One region of the Metabacillus sp. YM-086 genome, then DNA from elsewhere that is predicted to be linked to it. Evidence: riboswitches for the same ligand, from Rfam matches in the RefSeq annotation. Region 1 holds a riboswitch; the other holds the start of a gene.
What was found. A riboswitch is a leader RNA that binds a small molecule or an ion and turns the genes downstream of it on or off. The one in region 1 is predicted to bind S-adenosylmethionine.

Region 1 (9,013 bases):
TATAATCGCCGATTTCAGGTGCCTTTTTTGCCATCTACATTCACTCCAATCAAATTAGATTTATGGCGTAAGCAACCTATTCGTTGCCTTCTTTCACGCCCTTTTCCATAGCCTTCCAAGCTAATGTCGCACATTTTATACGTGCAGGGAATTTTGCCACTCCCTGTAATGCTTCAATATCACCTAAGTCGATATCATCATCATATTCTTTTCCTAACATCATATTCGAAAAGATTTCTGATAGCTTTAATGCTTCTTCTAATTTTTTACCTTTAATCGCCTGAGTCATCATTGATGCAGAAGACATTGAAATCGAGCAGCCTTCTCCTTCAAATTTTGCATCCTTAACAACATCATCTTGTACATCAAGTGTTAAACGGATACGATCTCCACAAGTTGGATTATTCATATCAATTGTAAGACTGTTGTCAAGGATCCCTTTATTTCTCGGGTTTTTATAATGATCCATAATAACCTGACGATAAAGAGTATCAAGATTTACATGATTAGACATTACTGAAGTACTCCTTTGTCTTTTTAATACCTGCAACAAGCTTATCAACTTCTTGTTCCGTGTTGTACAGGTAAAAACTAGCTCTTGCTGTTGCGGAAACCTTCAGCCATTTCATTAAAGGCTGCGCACAATGATGACCTGCACGAACAGCAATTCCCTCAGCATCTAAAACTGTTGCAACATCATGTGGATGCACATCTTCTATATTAAATGTTACTAACCCAGTACGTTTCTCTGGACTAGGACCGTATATAGTTAAACCATCAACTTGACTAAGCTGTTCATAAGCATATTTAGTTAGCTTACGATCATGGGATTCTATATTGTCTAGACCGACCTTCTCCAAGAAATCAATTGCTTCGCCAAGACCAATGGCCCCAGCAATGATAGGAGTTCCAGCTTCAAATTTCCACGGAAGCTCCTTCCATGTTGACTCGTGTAATCCTACAAAGTCAATCATTTCACCACCGAATTCAACAGGTTCCATCTTCTCAAGGAGTGCTTTCTTACCGTATAACACACCGATACCTGTTGGGCCACACATTTTGTGAGCCGAGAATGCAAAGAAATCACAATCTAAATCTCGGACATCTACTTTCATATGTGGAGCACTTTGACAACCATCTACAACCATCACAGCTCCATGCTTATGAGCAACCTCTGTGATTTCTTTTATCGGATTAATCGTTCCAAGTACGTTTGATACATGCATGACTGATACAATTTTCGTATTTGGTGTGATTGTTTCTTCAACATCCTTCAAGTCGATTGTACCATCTTCTTGTAATGGAATATATTTTAAAGTGGCACCAGTTATTTTCGCTACCTGTTGCCAAGGAATCACATTCGCATGATGTTCCATATAAGTGATGACAATTTCATCACCTTCTTTTACATTTGTAAGCCCATAGCTCTGAGCAACAATATTTAAAGCAGTAGTAGCACCTCTAGTAAAGATGATTTCCTGGATCGATTTTGCTCCAATAAATCTCCTTACCTTCTCACGAGCTCCTTCATAACCGTCAGTTGCTCTTGTACCCAATGTGTGTACACCACGGTGAACATTAGAATTATATTCTTTGTAATATGTGGAAAGAGCATCTATAACGGATAGTGGTTTCTGAGAAGTTGCACCACTATCCAAGTAAACGAGGTCTTTCCCGTTTACTTGTTGGTCCAAAATCGGAAAGTGCTGACGAATATCAGAGATATTCATTATTTAACTTTCCTTTCAATAACCTCAACTAACTGCTTTTTAACACCTTCAATAGGTAGTTCTTTAACAACAGGTGCTAAGAAGCCATGGATAACAAGACGCTCAGCTTCTACTTTAGGAATACCGCGGCTCATTAAATAATATAATTGAATTGGATCAACACGTCCAACAGAAGCAGCGTGACCTGCCGTTACATCATCTTCATCAATTAATAGAATTGGGTTTGCATCACCACGTGCTTTTTCACTCAACATAAGAACACGAGATTCTTGTTCTGCGTTTGACTTTGAAGCACCGTGCTCGATTTTACCAATACCATTGAAAATAGAAGATGCACTATCCTTCATAACTCCATGTTTTAAGATATACCCTTCTGAGTGTTTACCAAAGTGTACAACCTTCGTTGTGAAGTTTTGCTTTTGCTCTCCACGACCTACTACAACTGTTTTTGTATCTCCAAATGAGCCGTCGCCCATTAAGTTTGTAACATTTTCAGAAATTGTATTGCCATCATTCATTAAACCTAATGCCCATTCAATACGTGAGTCACGACCAGCAACCCCACGGCGGTTTACATAAGTTGTTACTCCTTCTGCAAGAGTATCAACTGCACCGTATGTTACACGAGCATTTGTATTAGCAAATACTTCTGAGATGATGTTAAACACACCCTCTACATTTTGAACAGTAGAAATATAGTTTTCTACATAAGTTACTGAGCTATTATCATCAGCTACAACAATTACGTGGTTGAATAATGTTGTATTAGGGTTGTCATGAACAAATACTGACTGAATTGGTTCTGCTACTTCTACATTTTTTGGGACATAAACAAATACCCCACCGTTATGAAGAGCTGCATGTAAAGCAGTTAAGCGGTGCTCGTCAACCTTCACCCCGTCCGTCATAAAGTATTTTTGTAGCAAGTCAGAATGCTCTTTTGCTGCAGTATGGATATCTGTTAGGATGACACCTTTATCTTTTAATTCAGAAGATAATGAAGTATATGCAGCTGTATTGTTAACTTGAACATATAAGTTTTTAGTTGTAGACTCAAGGTCAATTAATGATTTCACATCTTCATGTAAGTCATTTAATGAGTCTAATTTTGCACTCTCAACAGTATGTTCTTTAAAATTTGTAAAATTCCATTTATCGATTTTTGTTTTATCCGGTTTAGGCATAGGAAGATCCTCTAGCTTGGCAAAAGCTTGTAAGCGAAGATCTGTAAGCCAATCCGGCTCACCAAGCTGTTTTGAATAGCTTGAGACATAATCCTGATTGATCGTTAATGTTTCCATCGTCTTAGTCCCCCTTACTATTATGCTTCTTGCCCAACAGTTTCGTCTTCAATACCTAATTCTTGTTTAATCCAGTCATAGCCTTCTGCTTCTAAACGTTGAGCTAGCTCAGGGCCACCTGATTTAACAACACGTCCTTGCATCATTACATGTACTTTATCTGGAGTGATGTAGTTTAATAAACGTTGGTAGTGAGTAATCATTAAGCAACCGAACTCTTCACTACGCATTTTGTTGATTCCTTTTGCAACAATTTTTAATGCATCAATATCTAGACCAGAGTCAATTTCATCTAGAATAGCAATTTTTGGTTCAATCATCATTAATTGAAGGATTTCATTACGTTTTTTCTCTCCGCCGGAGAAACCTTCATTTAAATAACGTTGTGCCATATCTTGATCCATTTCAAGCTCATCCATGTTTGCATCCATTTTACGAATGAATTTCATTAAAGAGATTTCATCGCCTTCTTCTCTGCGGGCGTTAATAGAAGAACGTAAGAAATCCGCGTTTGTTACCCCACTGATTTCACTTGGATATTGCATAGCTAAAAATAGACCTGCACGAGCACGCTCGTCTACTTCCATTTCTAATACATCTTCCCCATCTAATGTAATGCTACCTTGTGTTACCTCATACTTTGGGTGCCCCATGATTGCTGAAGATAAAGTAGATTTACCTGTCCCGTTTGGCCCCATGATTGCATGGAACTCTCCGCCTTTTATTTCAAGATTTACACCTTTTAGAATTTCTTTCCCATCAATTTCTACGTGTAAATCCTTAATGATTAATGTAGAGCCTGCCATAATGATACCTCCAATAATATATAAAGTTTACTAATTCTCATTTTATTCTCATTCTAATATTATAACAAATGAAAAGTGAACACAACCTTTAAGGAATAGAGTCGAATTTTGACATTAAAATATCTATCCTAACTTTGATAAATTCACATTAAAAAATTTATGTAAATAGAGAAATTAGACAGTTTCTACTATATAACACATTGCTCTGTGAATCTACCTTGAGACCCTAGTTTATTTTTCACCTTTTAAGAAAAAACATTCTCTTTGTGATGAAGGAAATTAGAGGGTTAAGTATGTGCATTTGGAGTAAACACGCTTTTTCCTCCCTAATGTCTTTCCATTAAAAAAGAAGAACCAGTTATTCTGGTTCTTCCATCTATAGGCTTTACTTTTTCATTTTTCTTTCAACATCAGCATAAATCAACTGACTTTTACGATAATCTTCTTCACGGCTCTTTTCAACATCCATACGTTTATCATGCTTACTAGCATATTCAGCGTACCCTATACCATGAGAATGATGCATCGCCTTTTCCATTTCAGTTGTGTAATTGAGATCAATTGACTCTTGATTCGAGTGAATAATGAATCAATCCTTTCAGCTTTATTTTACATATAAAGCTTATCAAGAATATTCAAACAACTCAAAGTTCGTAAGATAATCTCACAAACCGTAATATTTGAAATTGATTCATTCTGTAAAAATAACCAACTATTTTTGTAATTTCCCTCAAAAATACTCTATATTACTCGATTTATTGTTTTAGTTGGTTTAACTCTGTTATACATTCTTGAACTAATGTAACAGCTTGGCTCATTGCTGCTCCACCACCAAATGCAGCTGTAACACCAACAGTTTCTAAAATTTCTTCTTCACTAGCACCGTTGTCCAAGCATCCTTTTGCATGGTAGATAATGCAGTATTCATCTTGGGTATTCACTGCAATTCCTAATGCAATTAAATGTTTTTCTTTTTTTGATAGTGTCCCTTCAGCAAAACAAGCTTCAGTAAAAGCATTATAATGGCGTGCAATCTCCGGCATCTTTTGTGTGAAAGTACCTAATCCACTTTTATATTCATGTAAAGCAGCTTCCGTAGAATTTCTAGGTTCATGATATTCCATTTTCAATAACAACTCCATTCATAACTTAATCAATCAGTAATAGTATGTATTTTTCAAACCATTGTATACAAACTTGGTGACTGAAGAATCCAATAAAAAAAGAGACCTGTGTTTACAGATCTCTTAAAGGATTTCTTAAATTAGTCATTTACAGGCAGTACTGAACCTGGGTATTTTGTATTAATAAAATCCTTAATTTCTTGAGATTTTAATACTTCTACAAGAGTCTTAATCTCTTCCTTGTCTTTATCCTCACTACGAACAACAATGATGTTTGCATAAGGGTTATTTTCACCAGCTTCTAGAGCTACAGCATCTTCTGCTGGATTTAATCCTGCTGCAAGTGCGTAGTTACCATTGATAATAACTGCATCACCTTCGTTATTTTCATAAGCACTTGCCAACATTTCTGGTGCAACACTATCATCAATTTCTAGGTTTTTAGCATTTTCAACGATATCATCTTTTGTTGCATTAATTTTATCAACATCTGGATTTAATTTAATTAGACCTTTTTCTTCAAGTAGTGCTAACACGCGTCCCATTTCTGCAACGTTGTTACTCATGATAATTTTTGCACCTTCAGGTAACTCTTCAAGTGTTTTGTATTCTTTTGAGTAAATACCAAAAGGCTCAATATGAATTGCTCCAACATTTGCAAGATCAAAATCATTTTCTTTAATTGCATTGTCTAAATATGGAACATGCTGGAAGTAGTTTGCATCCAGGTCACCTTCAGCAAGCGCTGGGTTAATTAATGGATAATCTGAAAACTCTTCGATGTCTAATTCAATACCTTTGTCTGCTAACAGTGGTTTTGCTTCTTCTAAAATTTCTGCATGAGGAACAGTTGTCGCTCCAACTTTTAGTACTTTCGTTTCTTGCTCAGTCCCTGTGTTTTCTTCTTGAGTTGTTTCATTTTCGCCTCCGCCACATGCAACAAGTAGAATAGCGAAAATTGTTAATACTAATGATAAAAGATATTTTTTCATCATTTTTTCCTCCTAACGTTTATCGATAGCTTTAACTAATATATCTCCAATAAATTGGATAATAAACACAATAATTAAGATAAAAATGGTTGCTACAATGGTTACTTCAAAATTATTACGCTGGAATCCTTCTCGATAAGCAAGGTCACCAAGACCTCCAGCACCTACTACTCCGGCCATAGCTGTATAACCAACCAATGCGATTGCAGTAACTGTAATCCCTGAAACCAAAGCTGGTAAAGATTCCGGTAATAGTACTCTCAACATAATTGTCGACGTTTTTGCTCCCATCGATTTAGCTGCTTCAATAACACCTTTGTCAACTTCCCTTAAAGCAAGCTCAACCATCCTTGCGTAAAATGGAGCGGATCCAATAATTAGTGCGGGTAAAGCAGCATTTTCTCCCAGAATTGACCCAACTACAACTTTAGTGAAGGGTAAGAGTAAAATAACAAGGATAATAAACGGAATTGACCGAAATATATTTACGATTCCAGATAAAATTGTATTAAGTATACTGTTACCCCAGATATTGCCTTTTGAAGTTAAGAATAAAAGTAAACCAAGTATAATTCCTAAGAAAAAAGTGACGACAACCGAAACTCCTGTCATGTAAGTTGTTTCATAAGTTGCCTCCCATACTTTTTCCCATTTTACATTTGGAAGAAACTGATTAAGCATTCGCCAGCACCTCCACTTCTACTTGTTGTTCTCCAATATAAGCAACTGCACGGTTAATTTCATCAAGATCTCCATCTATATGCAAAAATAATGAACCATAAGAGCCATTTTGCGTTTGTGAAATTTTACCTTGTACAATATTCACTTCAATATTAAATTTCCTAATAATATTGCTAATCAATGGTCTTTCTGTACCTTCACCAACAAATGTTAGCTGAAGTACTTTTCCAGAACGATAATTTTCTAGTAGTAGGTCAATTGCTTCCTTCGTATCATCCGGCTCTGAGATTTGTTTAACGAACGTTTTTGTTATAGGTTTCTGAGGGTTTCTGAAAACATCCAATACATTTCCTTGTTCAACCACTTCACCATTTTCCATAACAGCTACTCGATGACAAATTTTACGAATGACATGCATTTCATGTGTAATTAATACGATTGTTAAGCCTAGTCGTTTATTAATATCAACAAGCAGGTCTAGAATTGAATCTGTTGTTTGGGGATCAAGTGCTGATGTAGCTTCATCACATAATAAAACCTTGGGATTATTCGCTAACGCTCTGGCAATCCCAACACGTTGTTTTTGACCACCACTAAGTTGAGAAGGGTATGCATTCTCTCTTCCTTCCAGTCCAACCAGCTTAATAAGCTCATCAACACGTTTAAGTCGTTTCGCTTTACTTACTCCTGCAATTTCTAAAGGAAATGCAATATTCTCTCTCACTGTTCTTGACCACAATAAGTTAAAGTGTTGAAAGATCATGCTTATTTCTAAGCGTGCTTTACGCAACTTTGTACCAGAAATTGAGCCAATCTGACTACCTGCCACAACGACTTCCCCACTAGTTGGTTTTTCTAGTCCATTTAACAAACGGATCAATGAACTTTTTCCGGCTCCACTATATCCTATAACTCCGAATATTTCACCTTTTTTAATTTCAAGGTTTACATTGTTAACAGCTTGAACAGAGCCGCTCTTTGTTTTATAAACTTTATTAACATTTGATAATGTTATCATTTTGTCACCTTCTTCCTTTATTCCTTTACTATTTTCTACCGTTCATTTTTTTACATATAAAAAACCTTCCTGCAAAATGAGCAGAAAGGCGCTTGAATACCTTTCTCTCATCTCTCAAAGCATCTGCTTTGTGTGAATTGGCACCATTTCAGAATGAACTGATGGTTGCCGGGCTTCATCGGGCACTTCCCTCCACCTCTCTTGATAAGAGTTAAATATTTGATTGTCTTTTTAAGTACGATTGTGATTGTATCATGTGTTGAAAATCAATGTCAATTATTTATTTTCTTAAAATAGCTTACTTTTTTCACTGTGATTTTACATTTCAAATATGAAAAGGGTTGCATTTATCTGCAACCCCTTTCAATATTATACAATAAATAATATTATTAGAATATTTCATTAATTAAGAATTTACTTTCTCCATTCCTTTTACACCTGTTGCTTCAAAAATAGCTTGATCTAAATCTTCTATTAAATCCTCTATATGTTCAATTCCTACTGATAAGCGGATCAAATCTTCTGTTACACCAGATTTCTTTAAATCTTCAACGCCTAGTTGTTGATGAGTTGTACTCGCAGGATGAATGATTAAGCTTTTCGCATCTCCAACATTTGCTACATGTGACCAAAGTTCAACGTTGTTAATAAGAGCTGCACCAGCCTCTCTTCCGCCCTTGATACCGAATACTACTACAGAACCAGCACCCTTAGGTAAGTATTTAGCAGCTAAGTCCTTCGCAGGGTGTTGGCTATTTTCAGGGTATAGAACCCACTCAACAGCTGGGTGACTTTCTAAATATTGCACCATTTTCCTTGCATTTGATACATGTTCCTTCATACGGACATGAAGGGTTTCTAGACCAAGATTAAATTGAAAGGCATTGTATGGGCTAATCGCTGGGCCTAAATCTCTTAATAACTGAACTCTCGCTTTAATAATATACGCTTGTTCTCCTAATGCTTCAGCATAAACTAAATCATGATAGCTAGGATCAGGAGTTGTAAACCCAGGGAATTTTGGACTATTCCAGTCAAATTTACCTCCATCTACAATGACTCCACCAAGAGTTGTACCATTCCCAAGCAACCATTTTGTTGCAGAATGAACAACAATGTCGGCACCATGATCGATAGGTCTGCATAGATACGGTGTGGCAAATGTGTTATCCACAATCAATGGAATTCCAGCTTCATGAGCAATTTCAGCAACTGCCTCGATATCAAGAACATCTAAGCTTGGATTTCCAATTGTCTCTGCAAAAATAGCTTTTGTTTTCGGAGTAATAGCAGATCGGAAATTTTCCGGATTCTTTGGATCAACAAAAACCGTATTGATTCCGTACTTTGGTAATGTGTTA
Region 2 (9,013 bases), on a different contig from region 1:
ATTTTAAATAATAAAAAAGGTGCCATTCCTTATAATTAGAGGATGACACCTTTTCCATTAAAACAAGTCCATTAACTTCTTCCAAAATCCTTTTTCTTCTTCAGCTTTTTTTGTTTTCTCTTCTTCTTTTTTCTCTTCTTTTTTAATCGTTTCTGTTTTAAAAACAAATTGAACGGAGTTTATTTTTTCATTCTCAGGTGAGACAAAGGATACAGCTTTAAAATCTGATTTATCGTAGTCATCAATCATTTGATCGACTTCTTTTTTCATTTGTTCTGGTAAATCCGCTGTAGATTCATAAAGTTCATTCGTTCCATCATGAAGTCTGCTTAGTCCATTCTCTATTTCATTTGCTCCTTGAGACAAACCTACGACTCCCTTGTGAATTTGTGTATATGAATGAGATAATTCGTTCACTCCTCCAGTATATTTTACTATCCCAGAATGAAATGTTTTGTAATTTGTAGTTAGCTGACTTATTCCAACCTGTAATTGAGAGAATGACTTAGCAAAGTCCATCTCCTCCAAAGAAGTAGTAAGCGCTCCTGACATTGTATCCAACTGATCAGCCATTAGTGTGAGTGATCGGCTAACTTCCTCTATCGTTCCATTTACTGCATCAAAGGCTTGTTTGACAGCTTCGTAAGTACCCTTTGCAGTTCGTGCAGCAAAATAGGTTTCAAGCAATTGATTCAGTACGGTTTGATCTCCGCCACTGTTAAAAAGCTGTGCGGTTTGTTCTTCTGTGATTTCATATTCAGGAATGGCTTCCATCGCTTTGTTTAGAGTGCTGTATGCTGTTGCATAATTTTCTTTTAAAGCATTTAACCCCTCAGAAGTGTTTCTTAAACCCTTTGATATTTCCGAAAGTCCTGCAATCAGCTGTTCCAAATCGCCAACATTCATTTCTTTAGAACCATTAGCAAGAGATGAATTTAGTTTTTGAAGTGCTTGTGAAATGGATTGGGAAGCACCAACTATTTCCGAGGATTTCGAGCTAATCGCTGTCATTCCCCCGCGAAAATTCTCTGATCCATTCGGTAAATCCTTCGTCTTTGTGTTTAATTCTGTAAGTCCAGTTTTTAGATCCGCCATCCCATTATTTATTTTTTTTATGGCGCTAGTCAGCTCAGATAAGTCACCTGTCATATCATCTATATCAGGTGCATCAATTGGCATAGACGATGGAATACCCGTGATGTCAATTCCTTCTAGTTCAAAATTAACAACATCAGCTTCAACAACAAGCTCTTCTTCCTTTTCAGGCATCACAGTAAAGGTTACTTGCTTGTTTTTTCCTGCATTGGCTAACATTCCATCAGGAGCTTCAATGTTGTTGAAGAGATCTGTGTTTAAAGCAAGAGAAATTTGTAATAAATAGTTGTTAAAAAAGACAGAATCTACTTGTTCGTTATAGGACGTAGCTATCTTCATTTGTACATGCCCATTTGCCCCAGCAAGTTCTTTAGGAGAGATTTCTTTTCCGTCTAAGAAATAAGAAATGGAAATATTCCAGGGTAATGGTTCTTCATTCATATTACCTTGATAATAAAATTTACCTTTTGAAGCCGTAAACTTAACAGCATTATCAACTTGATTTATTTCATCTAAATTCGTTAAGTTTTTCAAACTAGTATAGAGACCATAATCAACAATTTCTCCTGCTTTTTCTACGTCTAAAATATTAACAACATATAGTTCTTGTTCCTCACCAATTGCACTTAGTTTTGCATAAACTACTTCATCCTTCGAGGAGATTTCTCCACTTTCTTGGGTAGCAGCTGCCGCTGGAAGTGAAGGTAAAAGTAAACTAATTGCGGCAAAAGTAAACAAAAACTTCTTCATTCTCCTCATCATCAGTCCTCCTCCTTATAAAAGTTAGCTTTCCATGTTGTTTTTGTAATAAGTTTATCGAAGACCAACATACATGCAGGTAAAAAGAGCACGACCATAATAAACGCAAGTAATGCACCTCTTCCTAGCAATAAACCAATCGATGTAACAATTGGGTTTGAAGAGGTAATCCATAAGATAAATCCAACACTGGATAAAATGGAAGCGGAAATTCCAATGGCAAACATTTTTTCATCAATTGTTTTCATAATTGCTTGTAACGCAGTCATTTCTTTTCGATACTCTTTATAGGCATCAGTTAATAAAATTGCATAATCTACTGTTGCCGCGAGCTGTATAATGCTGATTAACAAATAGCCAACGTATACTAATGAAGAATCAGTAAAGTACGGTACTGATAAATTAATCCAAACAGCCGTTTGAATAGTAAGCAATAGTATTAATGGAATTGAAAGTGATTTAAATGTTACAAACAAAACGAAAGCAACCGTAATAATCGTTAAAAGATTTACCAATTGATTATCTTTTTGAACCGTTTTTTTAATATCATACAATGTTACACTTTCTCCAACAGAATAGACTTTATCATAGTATTGATTTGCTGTACTGTGGACTTTTTCAATTAACTGAAATGCCTCTTCTCCTTCGTTCTTCGTATTGGTCTGAACAATCATTCGGCTATAATTTTCAGAATAAAATTGCTCTGTAATGGATTGATCCAAATACTCCGGCGGAATGGCAGCACCAACTGTATTCACATATGCAAGCACACTAGACACATGCTCGATATTCTCTAGCTCTTGTACTAGCTCATCTTCTTTTGTGACATCCCCTTTGGGAACAAGCAAAACGATCGGCGTGCTTTCTCCAAATTGATCTTTTATTTCTTGAAAATCACTTCCAGCTCTTGTTGTCTCCGGTTGCTCTCCAATACCATAGATGAAGTTCGTCTGACTTTGTGCTAGAAAAGCGGGAACAATAACTAGTAAAACTAGAATTAAGCTTGGTATTCTTAGTTTTAGCACAGCATTTCCCTTGTTTTTAAAGCTCGGAAGTAATGGTTTGTGCTGTGTTTTATCGATCCATTTATAAAACAGTAGTGTTAGTGCAGGAAGGAAAACCATCACACTAATAAAGCTTAATAGAATCCCTTTTACTAGATTAATTCCTAAATCCGAACCAATTTCAAAATTCATAAACGATAACGCGATAAAACCAAAAAATGTGGTCGACGCACTAGCGGTAATTGCCGAGAATGATTTTTTCATCGCAAGCTCCATGGCTTCGTGAGGATCTGCGACCTTTTTCCGATAGTCTGCAAAACTATGAAGAAGGAAAATGGCATAATCTAGTGATACGGCTAGCTGTAAAATCGGTGCAACTGATTGAGTAACAAAGGAAACTTCTCCAAGGAAAATGTTTGATCCCATATTAATTAATACAGAAACCCCAATAGCTGTTAAGAATAACAATGGTTCTATCCAGGAATTGGTGGATAAAACTAAAATTAAGATGATAATAGGGACTAGTAATGCACCTGCGTACATGGATTCGGTACCAGCCATTTTTTGTTGTGTGGCTGTATTAAGTGATTCCCCCGCCATCGCATTTTCTTCGCCGATAAGCTTATAAATCTCATCTGTGATTGATACTTCGTCACCTTCACGAATGCTGAATGAAAATAACGCTTTATTTTCTTTATAATAGGTTTCTACCGTTTCTTCATCAGCCATTTCAAGTGGAGATCTTAAGTCAACGGCATCATCTAACCAGGTAACGTCTGATACACCATCAATCGCTGAAAGTTTCTCTTTAAAATCTAATGCTTCTTGTATGGTCACATCATGAATCATGACCCGATTCGTCGGAACACTTCCCTTAAATTCCTGCTCCATTATGTTCATCGCGATTGTGGACTGAGCATCATCCGGTAGGTAATCCTTCATATCGTAATTGACTGAGACTTTTAAGGTAGCTAGTGCACAAATGACTGTAACAATCATAAATGTTATCGCAACAGTTTTTTTATGTTTAATAATCCATGATGCAATGTTTATTGTTTTTCACCCTCTCTTGCGACTTTTTCCTTTACACTCTATCATTATATGGACACGGTGTTGCCTATTCAACAAACAGTTATTTTACATCTGTGATTTTTCCAACATATTCATCAATTGTGTTGGAAAACGATGAAAAAAGGAGAAATCTATGACAACTTCAAAATTAGATCGCCGTAAAAAATATACGCGTATGGTTCTGAAAGAAGGTTTAATCCAACTGTTAAAGGACAAACAGATTTCTTCCATTACTGTTAAAGAAATCTGTGGCGTAGCTGATATAAATCGCTCTACATTTTATGCTCACTATTCCGATCAATTTGACCTTCTTGACAAAATTGAAGAAGAATTGATTGAAGATATGACAGGGTATTTGAGTCAATACAGCTATGAAGAAGACGACCTAAAGATGATTGAAAAATTGTTGGATTACTTCGCTTCGAAGCAAGAAATTTGCAAAATACTTTTGAATGAAAAAGTGGACACAACATTTCAAAAAAAGGTCATGACAGTCGCACATCATTTCTTTATTAAAAACTGGAAAGCCAATAATCAATTTAATGGATATCCATCTGAATATTTAAGGACGTTCATCATTAGTGGAAGTATTTATGTAACCAAAGAATGGTTAAACAGAGGAATGGACAAAACACCCAAAGAAATGGCTGAAATAATTAACAATCTAATCAAAAATGGCCTTTTCGGGACATAGGGACAGGTTCCTTGTCCCATATCAAACAAAAAAAACCTCATCCCATTTTTTTAAAATCCAAATTAAAGCTTTATCCACTATTGTCCAGTTCAAATTATTCGTTTAAGAATAAACTATAGTAATCCTAAGCACCCATGTAAGACCTCTAAAAGACGCTCTCGATAGAGTGTCTTTTTATGTATTTTTCGAAAAAGCTATAAAGCACTACTTAACGTGACCCCCTCCCTCCCCTAAGGCTCGCCAGCGGGCGGTTTTCGTCATTTATCGAAAAATGATGACTACGTCCAAACCAATCATGAAAGTCTTCATATTATAAATTAACCTCAGATAAAGGAGGTGAAAAATATGTCAGGTGGATATGGTTCTGGTGCAGGTTTTGCGCTAATCGTAGTACTATTCATTCTTTTAATTATCGTTGGTGCTGCTTATGTTGGCGGTGGTTACTAATTTAAAAAAGTAATTCAAAATTAAAGCAGGCTACAGCGTAGTCTGCTTTTTGAAAAATAAGGATATTGATCATCACAATTCTTATTTCCACAAAAAAAGCGAACAACCATCTACTGTTGTTCGCTTACCATCCTTATCCCCAGATCTCTCTTGAAACATCAACAATGTATTTTAGCTTCTCCCACTGCTCTTCTTCGGTTAAGATGTTTCCATGATGTGTTGAAGCAAACCCACATTGTGGACTAATGCATAACTGCTCTAATGGTACATATTTTGTTGCTTCTTCTACACGAGCTTTAATATTTTCCTTATCTTCTAATTGTCCATGTTTTGATGTGAAAACCCCAAGAACAACTCTTGGACCATCGTTTGGTATATAATCTAATGGCCCGAAGTCACCAGAGCGATCATCATCATACTCTAAAAAAAATCCGTTCACTTTTTCTTTTGCGAATAATGTTGGTGCAATTTTAGCATAGCTACCTTCAAATGCCCATTTAGAACGGTAGTTACCACGGCAAAGGTGAGTAGTAATCGTTAAATCTTCTGGCTTATCTTCAAGAACGCCATTTACAACACGTAAAGCTAAGTCAATTAATTGTTCACGCGAAAAACCACTATCATTAAACGGAATTTCCGGTGCATTAAGTCCAGCAATATATACATCGTCTAATTGTAAGTAGCGGCAACCAGCATCATAAAATGCTTTAATTGCATCCTTATATGTTTGAATAACATCATTCGTATATTCTTCAATATCTGGATAAAATTCCAGGTTGCGGATCCCTGCATTAAATAATTGATTCGGGCTAGGAATCGTTTGCTTAGCAACCGCACGATCTCCGACAATTTCTTTAAACTCGATAAAGTCCTTAATATGTGGATGGTCAGGGTTAAATGAAATTTTTCCGATAACACGAACATCGTATCTCTCAGTTTCCTCACCTTTGAATGCAAACCCACTTTCAGGAACATATCCCTCTACACCATTTAGATGCTCTAGAAAATCGGTGTGCCAAAATCTACGACGAAACTCTCCATCGGTCACAGCTTGTAAACCAACTTCGATTTGCTTATCAACAATTTTTATAATTTCTTCCGTTTCAATTTCGTGTAGTTGCTGAGACGTTAAATTCCCCTTTTGGAAATCCTTTCTTGCTTGATGAATTCTTTCTGGACGTAATAAACTTCCAACGTGGTCGGCTCTAAAAGGCGCTTTTACTAGTGTTTTTGTCATGTAAATCTCTCTCCTAACTTTGGGTAATTGAAATTAAGGGCTATAGATGTAATCCCTAGTGAAAAAAGGATCAGGTCAGCAAAATGTAATTATAAAATCACCAGGGTAAAAATATGTAGGCTTTGTTTTCACTATAGACTTTACTATACTTTTAAAACAAAAACCCCTCTTCCAAAAGAAAGAGGGGGTTAGTTATTTATAAATATGACCTGATCCTCTTATCTCAAGCATGATTGCTCTGGAATTGGCACAGTACTATAACAGTCCGCTGCCGAGGCTTCAAAGGGCCAGTCCCTCCACCTCTCTTGATAAGAAATTTTTGAAAATATTAAATTGTTTTAATTACTATACAATTAAACTATGAAAGCTGTCAACACTTATAGAGAATTTTACCAATCAAAGGAAAGGTTTCTAGTTAAAATACCGGACAAGTACCTGTGCTTTATCCCCTTTCTTTTATTTTATTTAAGATAATAATAGCGGCTTTTTTAGCTCCTCCTACATTCCGAAAGGTCTCTGAAATTTTTTGTGCATTTTCTGAGTATATTTCATTTTTTATTATGCCATCTACCGCTTTTTCCAAAAAGCTCGGTTTGCTTCTTCTTAGTTTAATCCCAGCTCCAAGTTCTACAACTCGATTTGCTACGACCCTTTGTTCACTATGCAACGGAAATAACACCATTGGAACTCCAAAGTACAAACTTTCATTTACACTATTCATTCCACAATGTGTAATAAATGCATCTGCTTGCTTTAAAACGGAAATTTGATCAACATGGTTTTTCACAATAATATTGTCCGGAAGATTGCCAAGAGAAGCAATCTCTGTTTTTTCACCAACAGACATTAATACTTTGTATGGACCATTCGCAAAAGCACTTATACAATTTTGGTAAAAATGTTTATTGTGATTAAGTACAGTTCCTAATGAAATGTAAATAAGTTTGTTATGATTCACTTCATTCGATGCTGCTGTTTGCCGAATTGAAGGACCAACGAATGTATATTTGTCGGAAAAGGTTTCAGCCATCGGTTGAAATTCTTTTGATGTATACACAATTGTATCTGTGTCATTATCATTTTGAACGATGGAGATAAAACTATTTACTTCATATCCGTGTGAACGGAGCAATTCCATTTTCTTGTTTATTCTCGGCATTCCCGTTATCATACGTACGATTTCTTGTAAACTACGTTTCATTAATTTTGCTGTATGATTATTAAAAGCAAAAGTTGTTGTTGAACAGATATAAGGAATTTCCAATTTCTTTGCAATTAATTTTCCCCAAAAACATAAAGAATCAGAAACAATGCAATCAGGCTGGTATTCTCTTAATTCTTGACACACCTTCTCATCCAAAGCAATTGTTGTATCTACAATCATTTCTATTAAAGCAGCAAAATCTTTTCCCACTTTGCGATTTAATTCTTCTTGGGACATCGGGGGTAAGAATTTATCACATGAAATAAACCGAGCACCAGCGCTTTCTATTTTTTCTTGAAATTCTAAAAATGAATAATACCACACTTCATGACCTTGGCTTACTAACTCTGCTACTACAGGAATTGTTGGGTTTGTATGTCCGTGTGCTGGAATCGAAAAGAAAACAATTTTTCTCATTCTATTTCCTCTTCTGTTACGTCTGCCCTACGAATCATTTCTGCAAATTCCAGAAAAGCATCACTTTTTAAGACGGCAATACCTTTTGTCACATCTTCCCCTAATACAACCAGTTTATCGCCTGATTTTATTTGATACATCTCCCTCGCTTGCTTCGGTATAACAATCTGGCCTCGTTCTCCTACCTTTACAACACCAAAAAATTGTTTCCCCTTTGGAGCAAGTTGTTCAACCTCTTCCTCCTCCAGTTCACCAGATAATTGATCTAAAGTAACTTGAAAGATTTCAGCTAACATTTTACTTTTATAAATATCAGGGAGTGCCTCCTCATTTTCCCACTTTGCTACAGTTTGACGAGAAACATTTAATCTCTCAGCTAATAGTTCCTGACTCATTTTATTCTTTTTACGCAAAATACGAATATTCATACCAATCATACTTTCAACTCCTTATATGAATTACTATATCTATGTCCTATTGGGAAGTCTATCAAGTTTCCTATACATTTCATGTTAAAAATTGTGGCTAAAGGTTTGATTAAAGAAATTAACGATATGATCAACAATAATTGCTCTAAACAGTGATTTGTATAAAAAACAAACTAAGGGACAGTGAACCTGTCCCTTAGTTTGTCCCTTAGTTTGTTAAGTTTTTGTCATTTAGATTGTTTTTCTGTCGAAACACTTTCATTTAAAGACAAATTTTTGCATAATATTCCTTGTGTCTATTTTATTTTCGGAGGATAAGAACGATGGCTAAGGAAACCAAGCAACTGATGATGTGCATTAATGGTCTTAAATCTGATTTATTTCAAATTGCGGAAAATACCGGTCTAGATAGTCGGTATACGTTGGAATGTAGTATTCAATTGGATGAACTAATTAAGCGATATCATCAGGAAAATGAAAAGAACAATACTATTGAATGACTCAAAAATTCATTTAACCAAACCTCAAAGAAGGATATAATCCAACTTACATAAACTTAAAGTCTTATAAAAAAAGAACCACCTGATAGGTAGCTTTAAAGTCTAATAATTTCTTTTTCATACACTAATTCAACTAAATACTTTTCATCGATTTTCA

Region 2: it holds a riboswitch for S-adenosylmethionine, as region 1 does, so the genes downstream of both, ACEWK1_RS09215 (5-methyltetrahydropteroyltriglutamate--homocysteine S-methyltransferase) here and ACEWK1_RS17390 (methionine ABC transporter ATP-binding protein) in region 1, are expected to answer to the same signal.

The regions. Positions count from the first base shown of each region.
Region 1 is NZ_JBLUOI010000043.1:28,047-37,059, forward strand. Features, by position in the region: gene sufB (Fe-S cluster assembly protein SufB) at 1-34, opposite strand, end outside; gene sufU (Fe-S cluster assembly sulfur transfer protein SufU) at 77-514, opposite strand; gene ACEWK1_RS17355 (cysteine desulfurase) at 507-1,730, opposite strand; gene sufD (Fe-S cluster assembly protein SufD) at 1,730-3,031, opposite strand; gene sufC (Fe-S cluster assembly ATPase SufC) at 3,052-3,837, opposite strand; gene ACEWK1_RS17370 (hypothetical protein) at 4,223-4,363, opposite strand; gene ACEWK1_RS17375 (carboxymuconolactone decarboxylase family protein) at 4,593-4,961, opposite strand; gene ACEWK1_RS17380 (MetQ/NlpA family ABC transporter substrate-binding protein) at 5,102-5,953, opposite strand; gene ACEWK1_RS17385 (methionine ABC transporter permease) at 5,966-6,634, opposite strand; gene ACEWK1_RS17390 (methionine ABC transporter ATP-binding protein) at 6,627-7,652, opposite strand; SAM riboswitch class I at 7,757-7,863, opposite strand; gene ACEWK1_RS17395 (O-acetylhomoserine aminocarboxypropyltransferase/cysteine synthase family protein) at 8,059-9,013, opposite strand, start outside.
Region 2 is NZ_JBLUOI010000015.1:53,453-62,465, reverse strand. Features, by position in the region: gene ACEWK1_RS09235 (YhgE/Pip domain-containing protein) at 58-1,857, opposite strand; gene ACEWK1_RS09230 (efflux RND transporter permease subunit) at 1,857-3,857, opposite strand; gene ACEWK1_RS09225 (TetR/AcrR family transcriptional regulator) at 4,063-4,623, shown strand; gene ACEWK1_RS09220 (YjcZ family sporulation protein) at 4,969-5,070, shown strand; gene ACEWK1_RS09215 (5-methyltetrahydropteroyltriglutamate--homocysteine S-methyltransferase) at 5,204-6,307, opposite strand; SAM riboswitch class I at 6,523-6,622, opposite strand; gene ACEWK1_RS09210 (macrolide family glycosyltransferase) at 6,750-7,928, opposite strand; gene ACEWK1_RS09205 (helix-turn-helix domain-containing protein) at 7,925-8,365, opposite strand; gene ACEWK1_RS09200 (aspartyl-phosphate phosphatase Spo0E family protein) at 8,680-8,856, shown strand; gene ACEWK1_RS09195 (hypothetical protein) at 8,952-9,013, opposite strand, start outside.